Regions from separate parts of the Rhodococcus sp. Z13_19A genome, predicted to be linked through region 2. Evidence: riboswitches for the same ligand, from Rfam matches in the RefSeq annotation. Region 2 holds a riboswitch; each other region holds the start of a gene.
The links. A riboswitch is a leader RNA that binds a small molecule or an ion and turns the genes downstream of it on or off. The one in region 2 is predicted to bind S-adenosylmethionine.
Positions count from the first base shown of each region.

Region 1 (4,773 bases), on a different contig from region 2:
TGGTCGCTTTCATAGTGTGTGCTGGCCGGCCTAGCGGCGCACGCAAGTGGTCGGCCGGCCGTCGCCCAGCCACCATGGAGGGACGCCCCGCCAGCAGAGAGGTCCACCCATGGAGACCGTGATCCTGAACGACGGTGTCGAGATGCCGATCCTCGGCTTCGGCGTCTACCAGGTCCCGCCCGAGGACACCGAGGAGGTCGTGGCCACGGCGCTGGACGTCGGCTACCGCCACATCGACACGGCCGCGGCCTACGGCAACGAGGAGGCCGTGGGACGCGCCATCGCCACGAGCGGCGTGCCCCGCGACCAGCTGTTCGTCACCACCAAGATGTGGGTGCAGGACAAGGGGCAGGACTACGCCACGCAGCTGTTCGAGGAGTCCCGGACCAAGCTCGGCCTGGACTACCTCGACCTCTACCTCATCCACCAGCCCTACGGCGACTACTACAGCTCCTGGCGGGCGATGGAGCGGCTGCACGCCGACGGTGCCATCCGGGCCATCGGCGTCTCCAACTTCTACCCCGACCGCCTGGTCGACCTGATCAACCACAACGAGATCCCGCCGGCGGTCAACCAGATCGAGACGCACCCCTTCTTCCAGCGCAACCCCGACCAGGAGCTGATGGAGTCCAACGGGGTGCAGATGGAGTCGTGGGGACCCTTCGCCGAGGGCCGCAACCACCTCTTCACCGACCCCACCCTCACCGAGATCGCCTCCGCCACCGGCAAGTCGGTGGCCCAGGTGGTGCTGCGGTGGCTCATCCAGCGCGAGGTGGTGGTCATTCCCAAGTCGGTGCGGCGCGAGCGGATGGTGGAGAACTTCGACGTGTTCGGCTTCGAGCTGAGCCCGGAGCAGATGGACCAGGTGGCCACCCTGGACAAGGGCGTCTCGGCGTTCTTCGACCACCGCGACCCCGAGTGGGTCAGCCGCATCGGCGGCGGCCGCAGCTGACCCGAGCGGCGCTGACGTGTCCGGCCTCGAGGTGACCGTGGTGCTCGGCGCCGCGTTGCTCGCCGGGGCGGTGCTGGCCCCGCGGCTGCGCCTGGCCACGCCGCTGTTCCTGGTGATCCTCGGGCTGCTGCTCGGCTTCGTCCCGCGGCTGCGGCAGATCGAGCTCCCACCGGAGACGGTGCTGCTGCTGTTCCTGCCCGCGATCCTGTTCTGGGAGAGCCTGACGACGTCGCTGCGCTCGATCAGGCGGGACCTGCGCGGCATCGTCCTCCTCAGCACCGTGCTGGTGGTGGCCACGGCGTTCGCGGTGGCCGGTATCGCCCACGCGCTGGGCATGCCGTGGCCCGCCGCGCTCATCCTCGGCGCCGCGGTCGCCCCGCCTGACGCCACCGCCGTGGCCGGGCTGGGACGCACCCTGCCGCACCGCAACTTCATGCTGCTCAAGGCCGAGAGCCTCACCAACGACGGCACCGCCCTGGTGGTCTTCGCCCTCGCCGTGGGGGTGGCGGTGGGTGGGCGCTACTCACCGCTGGACATCACTGCCCGGGTGCTGCTCTCCTACCTCGGCGGCATCACCGTGGGCGCCGCGGTCGCCGGCCTGGCCTACCTGCTAATGCGGCCGCTGCGCGAGGCACGGGCCATCAACCTCACGCTGCTGCTCGTCCCGTTCGTCGCCTACCTGCTGGCCGAGCTGATCGAGGCCTCCGGGGTGCTGGCCGTGGTCGTCGCAGGGCTCATCCTGGCGTTCAACTCGGGTCGCATCACCACGGCGGCCTCACGTCGGCAGACCGAGGCGGCGTGGCCGCTGGGGTCCTACGTGCTCAACGGCGCGCTCTTCGTGCTCATCGGCCTGGAGGTGCAGGCCGTGGCCCACCAGCTGGAGGCGGGCGACGTGGCGCGGCTGCTGGTCACCATGGTCGCCGTCTGGCTGGGGCTGATCCTCGTCCGCTTCCTCTTCCAGACCTCCACTGTCCTGCTGATCCGGCTGCTCGACCGCCGGCCCTCCCAGCGCGCGCGGCGGATGACCCACCGTGCCCGGGTGGTGAGCGCGGTCGCCGGGTTCCGCGGAGCGGTCTCGCTCGCCCTGGCGCTGTCGGTGCCCGCGACCTTGGACAACGGGCAACCGCTGCCGGCCCGCGACGAGATCACCCTGGTCGCGGCCGGGGTCGTGCTCCTCACGCTGCTGGTGCAGGGTCCCGCGCTGCCCGCGGTGGTGCGGTGGGCCCACCTGCCGGAGGATGCCACCCATGCTGCCGAGCTGCGGCTGGCCGAGCACGCGATCACCACCACCGCCGTGGCCGCCCTGCCCGCCCTGGCCGACGAGCACGGCACCAGCGAGGAGGTGCGGGTGCGACTGATCCGCGACTACGAGGAGCACCTGCGCCTGGTCGACGCCACGACTCCGGTGCCCGCGGAGCAGGCGGACCGCGACAGCGAGGTGTTCGAGGCGTCCGCCCAGGAGTCGCCCAACAGTGCCGACGCCGTGGCCGCGCTCGCCGTCGCCCGCGACGCGCCACGCACCCACAACGAGGAGTACACGCGGCTGCGGCTCGCGCTGATGGAGCGCAAGCGGGAGGTGCTGAACCAGCTGCGCCGCGACGGCGTCATCGACGACACCGTGGCGCGCCGGGTGCAGGCGCGGCTCGACATCGAGGAGCTGCGCCTGGCCGGTGTCGACCCTCCCGACTAGCGGTTGGCTCAGGCCCACCAGCGTGTGACCGCGACGCCGTCGAGGGTGACGAGCTGCAGCTCGGTCGCGCCGGGATCAACCAGCGCCGACACCGGCTCGGTGGCGCCGGGTGGCTCCAGCAGGCACGGCGTGGGGCCGTCGCTGCTGCAGGGGAACCACAGCCCCGCACACTGCAGCACCGTGCCTGCGCGCACGATCTTCACGGCCGGCCCGTGCGTCCCCACGGCGGCGCGCAGCCGCCAGGGGTGGTGGTGCCACCACCGCAGCAGCGAGCCGTCGCGGCACTCGATGAGCACGTGGTCGCCGTCGAAGCCCACCACCGTCGCCCAGCGGCCACGCGAGCGGTACTGCCGCGCCATGATCCAGTGTGGCTGGTGTCCGCTGCGGTACGTCCGGCACGGTCCCACGCCTGGCAGCTCGACGTTGCGCATCGCCGTCATCTCCGATCCATCCTTGGCCGCGCCGGGTGCGCGGCCCTGTTCTTCCTGCGGAAGCACCCCGGGGGAGAGGGTTGCTGGACAGCCAGCCGCAGGGCTTGACGCTGTCACTCGGGAACGGGCTGGACTGTACTGCCGATCGCCGACACAACGGGTCGCCCTCGACGCTCGCCGCAGTGGCGACTCGTGACGATGCACGCCAGGCTGGAGAGGTCGCTGTCGGCGACACGAGTGGCGGTGCCCAACTGGTCATTCGGGCGCCACGGTCTGGGCACTACGCTGCCCGGGTGCCAGTCTCCGAGATGAGTCCCGTCAAGACCGATGCGCTGGAGCTGGCGTCCGGCAAACGACGGACATCGCTCAGCGAGGGCTTGGGCGGACACGACAACTCGCTCGGCATCATCCGGCTGGTTCTCGCCTCGTTGGTCATCTTCTCCCACGCCTTCCCCCTCGGCGGGGGGGAGGACCCGATGCTGCGGTGGAGCCGCGGTCAGGACAACCTCGGCGCCATGGCCGTGCTCGGGTTCTTCGCCATCAGTGGCTACCTGATCACCAAGAGCGGTGCCGGAAGCGACATCGTGCGGTACCTCTGGCACCGGGCGCTGCGCATCTTGCCGGCCTTCTGGGGTGTGCTGCTGGTCAGCGCACTGGTCGTGGGCCCGCTGATCTGGATTCGAGATGGCCACGACCTGGCCAGCTACTTCCAGAGAGCTGACGGTGGCCCTGCCACCTACCTGAAGGCGAACTGGGACCTCACCATCAACACGTGGGGCATCTACGACATCTTTGCGGGGACGACGCCCTACGGGGACACGGTGCACATGTCGGTCTTCAACGGGTCGGTGTGGACGCTGACCTACGAGTGGACGTGTTACCTCATCATTGGCGTGTTCGTGCTGTTCGGGGCCCTGGGCCGGGCGAAGTTCCTGGTGCCGCTGCTCACCGCGGTCTTCCTCGCCATGCAGGTGATCCGCACGGAGCTTCCCGCCCACGCGCACGTGCTCGGCTCGTACTTCGGCGACCGCTACCACGTCACGCTGCCGCTGATCTTCTTGTACGGCGCCTGTCTCGCGCTGTACTCCAAGCGCATCCCGCTCGACGACCGTCTGGCCGCGGTCTGTGGAGCGACGGTGGTGCTCACCGTGCTTCTGGGCTGGTTCGGTCTGCTCGGCTACCCCGCCCTGGCCTACTTCCTGATGTGGCTCGCGGCACGCCTTCCCGCTGCGCTCCGCAAGGTGGGTGCAACGAACGACTACTCCTACGGCATCTATCTCTACGGGTTCGTCGTCGCGCAGGTGTTGGCCTACCTCGGCGTGCACCGGTGGGGCTACCTGCCCTTCTCGCTGCTGACCCTCGCGGTCGCCGCCGGGTGCGCTGCCGCGAGCTGGCACCTCGTGGAGAAGCGTGTTCTCGCAGTGAAGGATCGTGGGCCGGGCCGCGGTCACCGCTACTGGCGAGACGCCAGCACCGGCGTGGCGACCCGAGCACTCACCGGCCGGGTGAGCACCTTCGTCGTGGGCTGTGTGCTGCTCGCTGGTGGGTACGCCATGGTCTGGCGCTGACCTTCCCACCGGCCTGAGCGGGGAATACCTGTTCTCCGCGCCGAGTTGTCCGCACCATGACGACCATCGGTTTCATCGGCAGCGGCAACATCGGCAGCAACCTCGCGCGACTGGCTCTCACGCGCGGCTACG
Region 1 covers NZ_JBYUNN010000004.1:152,496-157,268, forward strand. Annotated here, with positions in the region: gene AC3YNX_RS15680 (aldo/keto reductase) at 110-952, shown strand; gene AC3YNX_RS15685 (Na+/H+ antiporter) at 969-2,642, shown strand; gene AC3YNX_RS15690 (hypothetical protein) at 2,651-3,082, opposite strand; SAM riboswitch class IV at 3,087-3,198, opposite strand; gene AC3YNX_RS15695 (acyltransferase family protein) at 3,367-4,641, shown strand; gene AC3YNX_RS15700 (NADPH-dependent F420 reductase) at 4,698-4,773, shown strand, end outside.
Region 1: another riboswitch for S-adenosylmethionine. It lies ahead of AC3YNX_RS15690 (hypothetical protein); the one in region 2 lies ahead of AC3YNX_RS00490 (ABC transporter substrate-binding protein).

Region 2 (4,773 bases):
GCCGGGCTGGCGGCGCTGCACGTGCCCGTCACCGCCAGCGTGGACTTCACCCTGGTGTGCGCCGCGCTGCGCCGAGAGGTGGAGCGCCTCGGCGGCCAGGTGGTGCTGGGGGCGTCGGTGCGCGCCATCGCGGAGTCGGCGACCGAGGTGGTGGTGACCGCCGGCGAGCAGGTGGTGAGCTGCCGCCGGCTGGTGGTGTGCGGCGGGCTGCAGGCCGACCGGCTGGTGGCACTGGCCGGGGCCAGGCCCGAGGCCCGCATCGTGCCGTTTCGCGGCGAGTACTTCCAGCTGCCGCCGCACCGGCGGGACGTGGTGTCGCACCTGATCTACCCGGTCCCCGACCCCGACCTGCCGTTCCTGGGCGTGCACCTCACCCCGATGGTGGACGGCCGGGTGACCGTGGGCCCCAACGCGGTGTTGGGGCTGGCCAGGGAGGGGTACCGCCGGGGCAGCGTGGACCTGGCCGACGTCGGCGACGTCCTCGGCTACGCCGGGTTCTGGAACCTGGCGCGGCGCAACGTGCGCACCGGGGCCCGGGAGCTGCTGGGCTCGGCCTCCCGGCGGGCCTTCCTGGCCGCGGCCCGCACGTACTGCCCGCAGCTGGAGCTGGCCGACCTGCAGCCGCACGCGGCGGGCATCCGCGCCCAGGCCGTGCGCCGCGACGGAACCCTGGTGCACGACTTCCTGCTGCAGCGCACCGCCCGCACCCTGCACGTGCTCAACGCCCCCTCGCCGGCCGCCACTGCCGCGCTGCCGATCGGGCGGCACGTGGCCCAGCAGTGCCTGGCCGCGGAGCCGGCCTGAGCACCGCGGGGCCCGGCGGAACCGTCATCGTGGCGGCGGTCGTGGTACGCAGTGCGGCATGACCAGCGACACTGACACCTGGCGCCAGGGCTACCCCTACGCCGACAAGCTGCGGCGCAGCGAGTACGAGCAGCAGAAGCGGCTGCTGCAGATCGAGCTGCTCAAGCTGCAGGTCTGGGCCAAGCACGTGGGGCTGCCGCTGGTGATCCTGTTCGAGGGCCGCGACGCCGCGGGCAAGGGCGGCACCATCAAGCGGTTCACCGAGCACCTCAACCCCCGCGGCGCGCACGTGGTGGCGCTGGAGAAGCCCACCGAGCGCGAGCGCACCCAGTGGTACTTCCAGCGCTACGTCGCCCACCTGCCCGCCGCCGGGGAGATCGTCATGTTCGACCGGTCCTGGTACAACCGGGCCGGCGTCGAGCGAGTGCTGGGCTTCTGCACCGACGACGAGTACTGGGAGTTCCTGCGCCAGGCCCCCGAGCTGGAGCGGATGCTGGTGCGCTCGGGCATCCACCTGGTCAAGTTCTGGTTCTCGGTGTCGCGCCTGGAGCAGCGCAGCCGCTTCGCCAAGCGGGCCAACGACCCGGTGCGCCAGTGGAAGCTCTCCCCCACCGACCTCGAGTCCATCGACAAGTGGGACGCCTACACCGACGCCAAGGAGACGATGTTCTTCTACACCGACAGCGAGTGGGCGCCGTGGACGGTGGTGAAGAGCAACGACAAGAAGCGGGCCCGGCTGGCCGCCATGCGGCACGTGCTCAGCCTGTTCGACTACGACGAGAAGGATGCCGAGCTGGTGGGCCGGCCCGACCCGCTGATCCTGGGTCCCGCCGCCGACGTCTACGAGCAGGGCGAGGTGGTCAACCGGGCCTTCCCCGCCCTGTGACCCGGGTTCCCCACGGCGGCCAGCGCCCGGCCGTGCCAGGGTGGGCACCATGACGACGGAGCGCTTCGAGGTCCAGCGGCAGGTGGCCGCGTCCGCCGCGGACGTGTTTGCGCTGCTGTGCGACCCACAGGGACACGTGCGCATCGACAGCTCCGGGATGCTGCAGTCCGCCGAGGGCGACGCGGTGCGTGCGGTGGGCGACGAGTTCCGGGTGCACATGGACCGGGAGTCGCTCAACGACTTCCCCATGGGCAAGTACGACGTCACGGTGATCATCACCGCCCTGGTGCCCGACGAGCTGATCGAGTGGACGATCTCCGGCACCATCCAGCCGCCCATCCGGCACCTCTACGGCTACCGGCTCCAGGCCCGCGAGGGCGGCACCCTGGTCACCTCGTACTACGACTGGAGCGAGATCGACGACCGCTTCCGCGACAAGGGCGTCTTCCCGGTGATCCCGGAGGCCGGGCTGCGCGCGACGCTGGGCATCCTGGCCCGCACCGTGGAGCAGCCCGCCGTCGCTGCCGGCTAGGCGCGCTGCGCCACCCTGGGGTTCGGCTCACGCTGAGCCGATTCGTTGTCTGCCGCCACCCAGCCTCGCTAGCCTTGCGCCACACCATCCAGAGCGACCGAGAGACCTGGCTCGTCGACGTCGCAGCAACCCCCCGCAGCACGCGGGAGTGGGTGCTAATGCCAGGACCGATGGAGGCAACTGTGCAGGCCCTGCCCACCCCGAGCATGATCCGACCCGCCTTCTCGTGCCGGCGGCACGTCGACCTGTGCCGCACCGCCGGCGCCAGCTGTCGGCCCGGCACCGCCTGACCCGGCTGATCGCCCTGCGCCGCTGAGCGCGCCCCTGCTCGCACCCCTTCCTGCGCCCCGCCCCGTGGCGGCCGGCGCTGCCCTCTTGCGCCCGAAAGGCCTCCGATGTCGTTCCCCCTGTCCCGAAGACGAGCACTCTCCGTGCTGGCCACCACCGTCCTGTCCGTCGTCCTCGTCGGCTGCAGCGCCGACGAGCCACCCGCCCCGGTGCTCGCCGCCGACGGCTCGATCGACCTGTCCGGGGTGACCCTGCACGTGGGCGACCAGGTGCAGTCGGTGCAGTCGGTGCTCAAGGTCTCCGGCCAGCTCGACGAGCTGCCGTACAAGGTGGAGTGGGCCAGCTTCACCGCCGGACCGCCGCTGCTGGAGGCACTCAACGCCAAGGCGATCGACCTCGGCAGCGTGGGCGACAGCCCGCCGGTGCTGGCGCAGGCGGCCGGCATCGAGGCACGGATCGTCTCGGTGGAGGAGCGCGACAAGGCCAACGACTTCCTGCTCACCCGGGACGGCACCGGCATCCGCACGGCCGCCGACCTCAAGGGCAAGAGCGTGGCGGTGGCCAAGGGTTCCAGCTCGCACGGCCTGCTCATCGGGCTGCTGCAGCAGGCGGGGCTGTCCCAGGACGACGTCACCGTGCGCTACCTCGCCCCGCCGGACGCCCAGAGCGCGTTCGCGGCCGGGCAGGTGGACGCCTGGGCGGTGTGGAACCCCTACTACGCGGTGGCGATCGCCAGCGCCGGGGCGAAGGTGGTGGCCGACGGCACCACGCTGTCCACCGGCTACACCTACACCGTCGCCTCCACCGCGGCGCTGGCCGACCCCACCACGGAGGCGGCCATCAAGGACTTCCTGGTGCGGCTGGTCAAGGCGCGTGCCTGGGCCGCGGCGCACCCCGACCAGTGGGTGCCGGTCTACTCCCAGCTGACCAACCTCCCGGCGGCGGTGGCCACCGCCACCTTCGACACCTCCCGGGGCCGGGCGATCCCCATCGACGACCGGGTGATCGCCCGCCAGCAGGAGCTGGCCGACCGCTTCGCCGCCGTCAAGCTCATCCCCTCCGCACCGAAGGTCCGCGACTTCTTCGACGACCGATTCAACGCCGACGTCACGGCGGCCCAGCCGTGACCGCCACGACCGTGCGCCCGCCGGCGGCTCCCGCGGTGACCTCCGAGGCCCCCGCGGCGGCGGGATCCGCCCACCCGCGGCGACGGCTGCGCGCCGGCTGGTTGTTGCGCCTGGTCAGCCCGCTGCTGCTGCTCGCGCTCTGGCAGGGCCTCAGCAGCGCCGGCGCGATCTCCGAGCGCAAGCTGTCCTCCCCGCTGTCGGTGGTGGACGCCGCGGTGGAGCTGTGGCGCAACGGGCAGCTCTCCGACGCGGTGGGCATCTCCCTGCAGCGGGTGCTGGTCGGGGTCGGCCTGGGCCTGCTGACCGGGGTGGTGCTGGCCCTGGTCTCCGGCTTCTCCCGCCTGGGCGAGCTGGCGCTGGACCCACCGCTGCAGATGCTGCGCACCGTGCCGTTCCTGGGGCTGGTGCCGCTGTTCATCCTGTGGTTCGGCATCGGGGAGCAGCCCAAGGTGCTGCTGGTGGCCCTGGGCGTCACCTTCCCGCTGTACCTCAACCTGTTCGCCGGCATCCGCGGCGTGGACGGCAAGCTGGTCGAGGCCGCCCGCACGCTGGGGCTGAAGGGCTTCGCCCTGGCCCGCCACGTCGTGCTGCCCGGTGCGCTGCCCCAGGCCCTCGTCGGGCTGCGGCAGTCGCTGGGCATCGCCTGGCTCTCGCTCATCGTGGCCGAGCAGATCAACGCCGACGCGGGCCTGGGCTACATCGTCATGAACGCCCGCGAGTTCTACCGCACCGACATCGTCGTGCTGGGCCTGGTGGTCTACGCCCTGCTCGGCCTGGCCACCGACGGCATCGTCCGCACCCTGGAAGGGAGGGCGCTGTCATGGCGTCAGTCGTTCGTCCCCGCGTGAGCACCCCCGAGCAGACCCAGCTGGTCACGGCCCGCGGCGTGGGCCGCACGTTCGGCACCGACGCGGTGCTGCACGGCGTCGACCTCGACCTGGCCCCCGGTGAGATCGTCGCCCTGGTGGGGCGCAGCGGCTCCGGCAAGTCCACCCTGCTGCGCGCGCTGGCCGGCCTGGACACCGGCCACACCGGCACCATCGAGGTCCCCGCCAGCCGGGCCGTCGCCTTCCAGGAGCCGCGGCTGCTGCCGTGGAAGCGGGTGCGCGACAACGTCGCCCTCGGGCTGGGTCGGG
Region 2 covers NZ_JBYUNN010000001.1:98,552-103,324, forward strand. Annotated here, with positions in the region: gene lhgO (L-2-hydroxyglutarate oxidase) at 1-804, shown strand, start outside; gene ppk2 (polyphosphate kinase 2) at 863-1,690, shown strand; gene AC3YNX_RS00485 (SRPBCC family protein) at 1,740-2,222, shown strand; SAM riboswitch class I at 2,304-2,399, shown strand; gene AC3YNX_RS00490 (ABC transporter substrate-binding protein) at 2,654-3,637, shown strand; gene AC3YNX_RS00495 (ABC transporter permease subunit) at 3,634-4,485, shown strand; gene AC3YNX_RS00500 (ABC transporter ATP-binding protein) at 4,458-4,773, shown strand, end outside.

Region 3 (4,773 bases), on a different contig from region 2:
CGTGCGCCGAAGGAGGATGCCGTGACCGATCGCCTCTCCCCGCCGTCGACAGCCGTCACCGCTGGCTCGGAACCCGTGCTCGACCGCTACCCCACCCGCACCGCGGCGCGCCCGGAGCTGCTGGTCCGGACCGATCCCGCGGTGTGGGGCGGGCTCTCCGCACCCGGCCCGTTCTCCGCCGACGGGCTGGCTGACTACGACCGCACCGGCTTCAGCGCGGTCCCGGCGCTGCTCGGCCCGCAGGAGGTGGCCGACCTCGCGGCCGAGCTCGTCCGGTTCGCGGCCGACCCCGCCGTGCGGGAGGACCGCCGCACCGTCATCGAGAAGTCCTCCCAGGAGGTGCGCTCGGTGTTCGAGGTGCACCGGACGAGCCAGGCGGTGGCGGCGCTGGTCGCCGACGAGCGCGTGATCGGCCGGGCGCGCCAGGTGCTGGGCTCCGACGTGTACGTCCACCAGAGCCGCATCAACTACAAGCCCGGCTACGGCGGTGGCGGCTTCTACTGGCACTCCGACTTCGAGACCTGGCACGCCGAGGACGGCATGCCCGCCCCGCGAGCCGCGAGCATCTCCATCGCGCTGACGGAGAACTTCCCGCACAACGGCTGCCTGATGATCATCCCGGGATCGCACCGAACGTTCGTGCCGTGCGTGGGCGAGACACCCGAGGAGCACTTCACCACCTCGCTGCGCGAGCAGGGCCGCCAGGTCGGCACCCCCGACGACGCCAGCCTCGCCACCCTCACCGCGGCCGGCGGCATCAACCTGCTCACCGGCGCTGCGGGCTCGGCCACGATGTTCGACTCCAATTGCATGCACGGCTCGGCGAACAACATCACCCCGTACGCGCGGTCCAACCTGTTCGTCGTGTTCAACAGCGTGCAGAACCGCCTGGTGGAGCCGTTCGCCGCGCCGGCCCCACGGCCGGAGCACATCGCCGCGCGGGGGTGAGGCGGTTCCCAGCCGCACCCTCGTCGACCAGCACGTGCACCATCGCTTAAAGTTTCACCTGTCTGGCCCTGTGCGGGCCCGGCGCGGTCCAGCCGTCGGGCCACCCTTGTCGCTGAGGGTGTTCCGTGGCCGCGCGCCCGCTGCATCCTCGTGGATGGCCGCCTGTGCGGCCGCAAACGGGAGCACAACCATGAGTGACACACCCAGCGCCGCTGGGCGTCCAGCACCGAGCGTGAACCAGGCTGGCGCTGCGGGGGTGCCCCGCCCGGGCCCCGCGCGCGAGCTCATCGCCGCGATCCACGAGCTCACCCGGATCGTGGTGGGCGAGAAGCCGCTCGACGAGGTGTTCGCCCAGGTGGTCCAGCTGGCCCGGCAGGAGATTCCCGGCGCCGACGAGGTGTCGGTGACCATGGTGGACGGGTCGGACCCCACCACACCGGCCGCGACGGGCGAGCTCGCGTGCACGCTGGACGAGCGGCAGTACTCCACGGGGCAGGGTCCGTGCCTGCAGGCGGCCACCACCGGAGAGACGCTGCACATCCCGGACATGCAGGCAGAGCAGCGGTGGCCTGAGTACACCCCCTTCGCCGCGCGCAACGGCGGGCTGAGCTCGCTGTCGGTACCGCTGCCCGTGCAGGACACGACGGTGGGCGCGCTGAACATCTACGCCCGGGTGGTCGGCGCCTTCGACGAGCACAGCCGCGAGCTGGCCGAGCACTTCGCCGGCTACGCCGCGGTGGCCGTGCGCAACGCCAGCCTCTACACGGCCACCACGAACCTGGCCGAGCAGATGCAGGCGGCCATGGAGTCCCGCGCGGTGATCGAGCAGGCCAAGGGCATCATCATGGGCGAGCGCCGGTGCAGCCCCGACGAGGCCTTCCGGCTGCTGTCCAAGGTCTCCCAGGATGCCAACCGCAAGCTCCGCGACGTGGCGACCGCGCTCGTCGCCCAGGCCTACCAGTCGTCCTAGCCCGCCTGGACCTCTGCGCTGCGGGCCCGGCGGAAACCGCTTGACAAAGTTGACCGGTCCGGTCGACTATTGGTGGCAGGTCATGAGTGCCAGCGTCAAGCCCCGGCTCGCTGGCCGGCAACCCTCCTCCGCGGTGGGGTGCCCCGGGTGAGGACCAGGCTCCGGCGAGGTGTCGGAGCAAGCGCGGACCCCCGAGTGACGCACGCTGCCTCGGGCTCTCTGGGGTCCCTGAGCGGAACGAGAACGCCGTGACCACCACCCTGCTGCCCCGCCCCGCCGCTGCGGCGGCGACCGAGACCCCCACCACGCTGCGCCTGGCCACCCTGGTGCGGGGCATCGCCGCCCAGCCACACCGGTGGCACGACCAGGTGCGCTTCTCCACCCGGGAGCGCTGCTGGTCCCGGCTGGAGTCACCGGCCGGGGTGGACGTCTGGCTGCTCACCTGGACCAGGACGCAGAGCACCGACCTGCACAGCCACGGGCTGGCCAGCGCCGCGCTGACCGTGGTGCAGGGCACCATCACCGAGGTTCGCCCGGACGGCCGCGGTGGGCTGCACGCCGACCGGCTGGGGGTGGGCGGGCTGCGCACCGTCACCACCGGCGTGATCCACGACGTGCGCAACGAGCGGGACGAACCGGCGGTGAGCATCCACGCCTACTCCCCCCGGCTCACCGAGATGACGTTCTACCGGCTGGAGGACGGGCTGCCCGTCGCCGACCGCACGGTGCTCACCGACGAGCCGGAGGTTGACGCCTGAGACCTGTCGGTGGGCCGCACCCCGGGGTGCAACCGGTCACATCCCGGCGATCAATGGCCGCTGCACCGCCCTGAACAGGGCATTCTTGAGCTCATACCCCGCTCGGGGTGGTGAGGAGGACCGGCGATGAGCACCTCGTCAGGACGCGGCGGTCCCTGGGTGAGCGCGACGATGCGGTACTGCAGCGGCTGGCGCACCTCGGCCTCGGCCGGGTTGCAGCGCCGGGCCAGCACCCCGCGCCGCGTGCGCCGCACTGTCAAGGCCCTCCGCGCCGTGGATGGGCCGTCTGCAAGTACCACCAAGCGCGCCGCAGACCGTCGCTAACCGCTACCAGGTGCTGCTGCTCAGCCCCCGCCAGCAGCAACACCCGGTCAGCAGCACCCGGTCAGCGGAAGAAGCTGAGGAACAACGCCACCAGCCAGCTCCAGAAGTCCAGCCACGGGTTCGACGGCGCGGGGGCCACCACCGGCGGTGCCGGCTCGCCCGCGCAGGGCGCGCCGTCCAGTCCGCCCGCGGCCCGGCCCACCCGCTCCAGGCCCTTGCGGTCGCCCGCGGCGAACCCTGGGGTGGCGGCACCGCTCACGGTCGGGTTCATCACCTGGCCCGGCGTGCTGGTGTGGTCCAGGCCGATGGCGTGGCCCAGCTCGTGCAGCACCAGCCGGCCCCGGGTGGACGACGCGGCCGGCCCGAACCCGGGTGCCAGCTGCGGGTACGTGCGGCTGTCGAGCACCACGAACCCGGACACCACCTGCCACGGGGTCGCCTGCGCGGCACCCGGCGGGGTGTACGACCAGGTGGTGACGCCGCCGACGCCCGCGGCGCCGCCCATGCCGTTGAGCAGGCTGGACGTGCCCGGACCCGTCCCCGGCGCCGCCCAGGCGATCACCAGCGGGGTCCTGGGGTGGGCCGGCGTGCCGTCGAAGCCGTGGCCGCGCTGCGGAACCACGTCGGTGGTGCCGGTGTACACCAGGTTCAGCCCGGACTCCCGGCGCACGATGTCCACGGCCGCCGCCACGTCAGCCTCGGCCGTGGGACCGCCGTTGCGCGGGTTGACCTGGTACGGGATCGGCTCGCAGGGGTTCCAGCGGATCACCGACCCGTCCGGGTTGTGGTGCAGCGCGTAGCCGTCGTAGCTGACCGAGGCGGCCCCGGTGGTGGTGACCGGCGCCGGGTCCGGCGCCACGGGCGCGGGTGCCGACGAGGCCACCGCGGCACCGGAGGCCATCAGCAGCGCCGTGGTGGCACCGGCCAGCGCGAGCCCGCGGAGGCGAGGAACGGTCAGCGTCATGTGGGGTCTCCGTAGCTGTCTCGGCCGCCCTGCTCCGGGCGCACCGCCACCTCCCCCATCGGCCACCGAGCGACGGTGCTGAGCCGACACCGCGGCCCGGGCGACCTAGGGTGGGCGGCACTGGCCCTGAGCACGAGGAGACGACCAATGAGCACCGTCCGGGCCTGCCTCGTCGTGGACGCTCAGCCGACGTTCTGCGAGGGCGGGGAGCTGGCGGTGGACGGCGGCAACGACGTCTGCGTCCGCAGCGCGCAGTTCCTCGCCGAGCACGGCGACCGCTACCACCTGGTGGTGTCCAGCCAGGACTACCACGTCGATCCCGGCCACCACTTCTCCACCGAGCCCGACTTCGTCGACACCTGGCCCCCGCACGGCCTGGCCGGCACCGCCAACGCCGAGCTGCACCCCGCGCTGGCCGACACCGCCATCGACGTGCGGGTGCGCAAGGGTGCGCACGAGGCGGCGTACTCCCTCTTCGACGGCGCCGACCCGGACGGGCGACCAGCGCTGCAGGTGCTGCGCGCGGCCGGCGTCACCGACCTGGACGTGCTGGGCATCGCCGAGAGCCACTGCGTGCGGGCCACCGTGCTCGACGCGCTGGGCCACGGCTTCGGCGTCCGGCTGCTGCGCGACCTGACGGTGCCGGTGACCGCCGAGCTGGGGGCGGCCGCGCGCACCGAGATGCAGGCTGCCGGGGCCGCGCTCACCACCAGCGCCGCGGCGTTCGCCAGCTGACGGCAGCACCGGCTCAGGGTCAGGCTCCGGTGAGCACTCCCTGCTGCGCGGCGGCTGTGGTGGTGGTGCTGCGG
Region 3 covers NZ_JBYUNN010000004.1:197,144-201,916, reverse strand. Annotated here, with positions in the region: gene thpD (ectoine hydroxylase) at 22-948, shown strand; gene AC3YNX_RS15900 (GAF and ANTAR domain-containing protein) at 1,139-1,918, shown strand; SAM riboswitch class IV at 1,997-2,108, shown strand; gene AC3YNX_RS15895 (cysteine dioxygenase) at 2,167-2,676, shown strand; gene AC3YNX_RS15890 (matrixin family metalloprotease) at 3,062-3,964, opposite strand; gene AC3YNX_RS15885 (isochorismatase family protein) at 4,112-4,699, shown strand; gene AC3YNX_RS15880 (ABC transporter permease) at 4,719-4,773, opposite strand, start outside.
Region 3: another riboswitch for S-adenosylmethionine. It lies ahead of AC3YNX_RS15895 (cysteine dioxygenase); the one in region 2 lies ahead of AC3YNX_RS00490 (ABC transporter substrate-binding protein).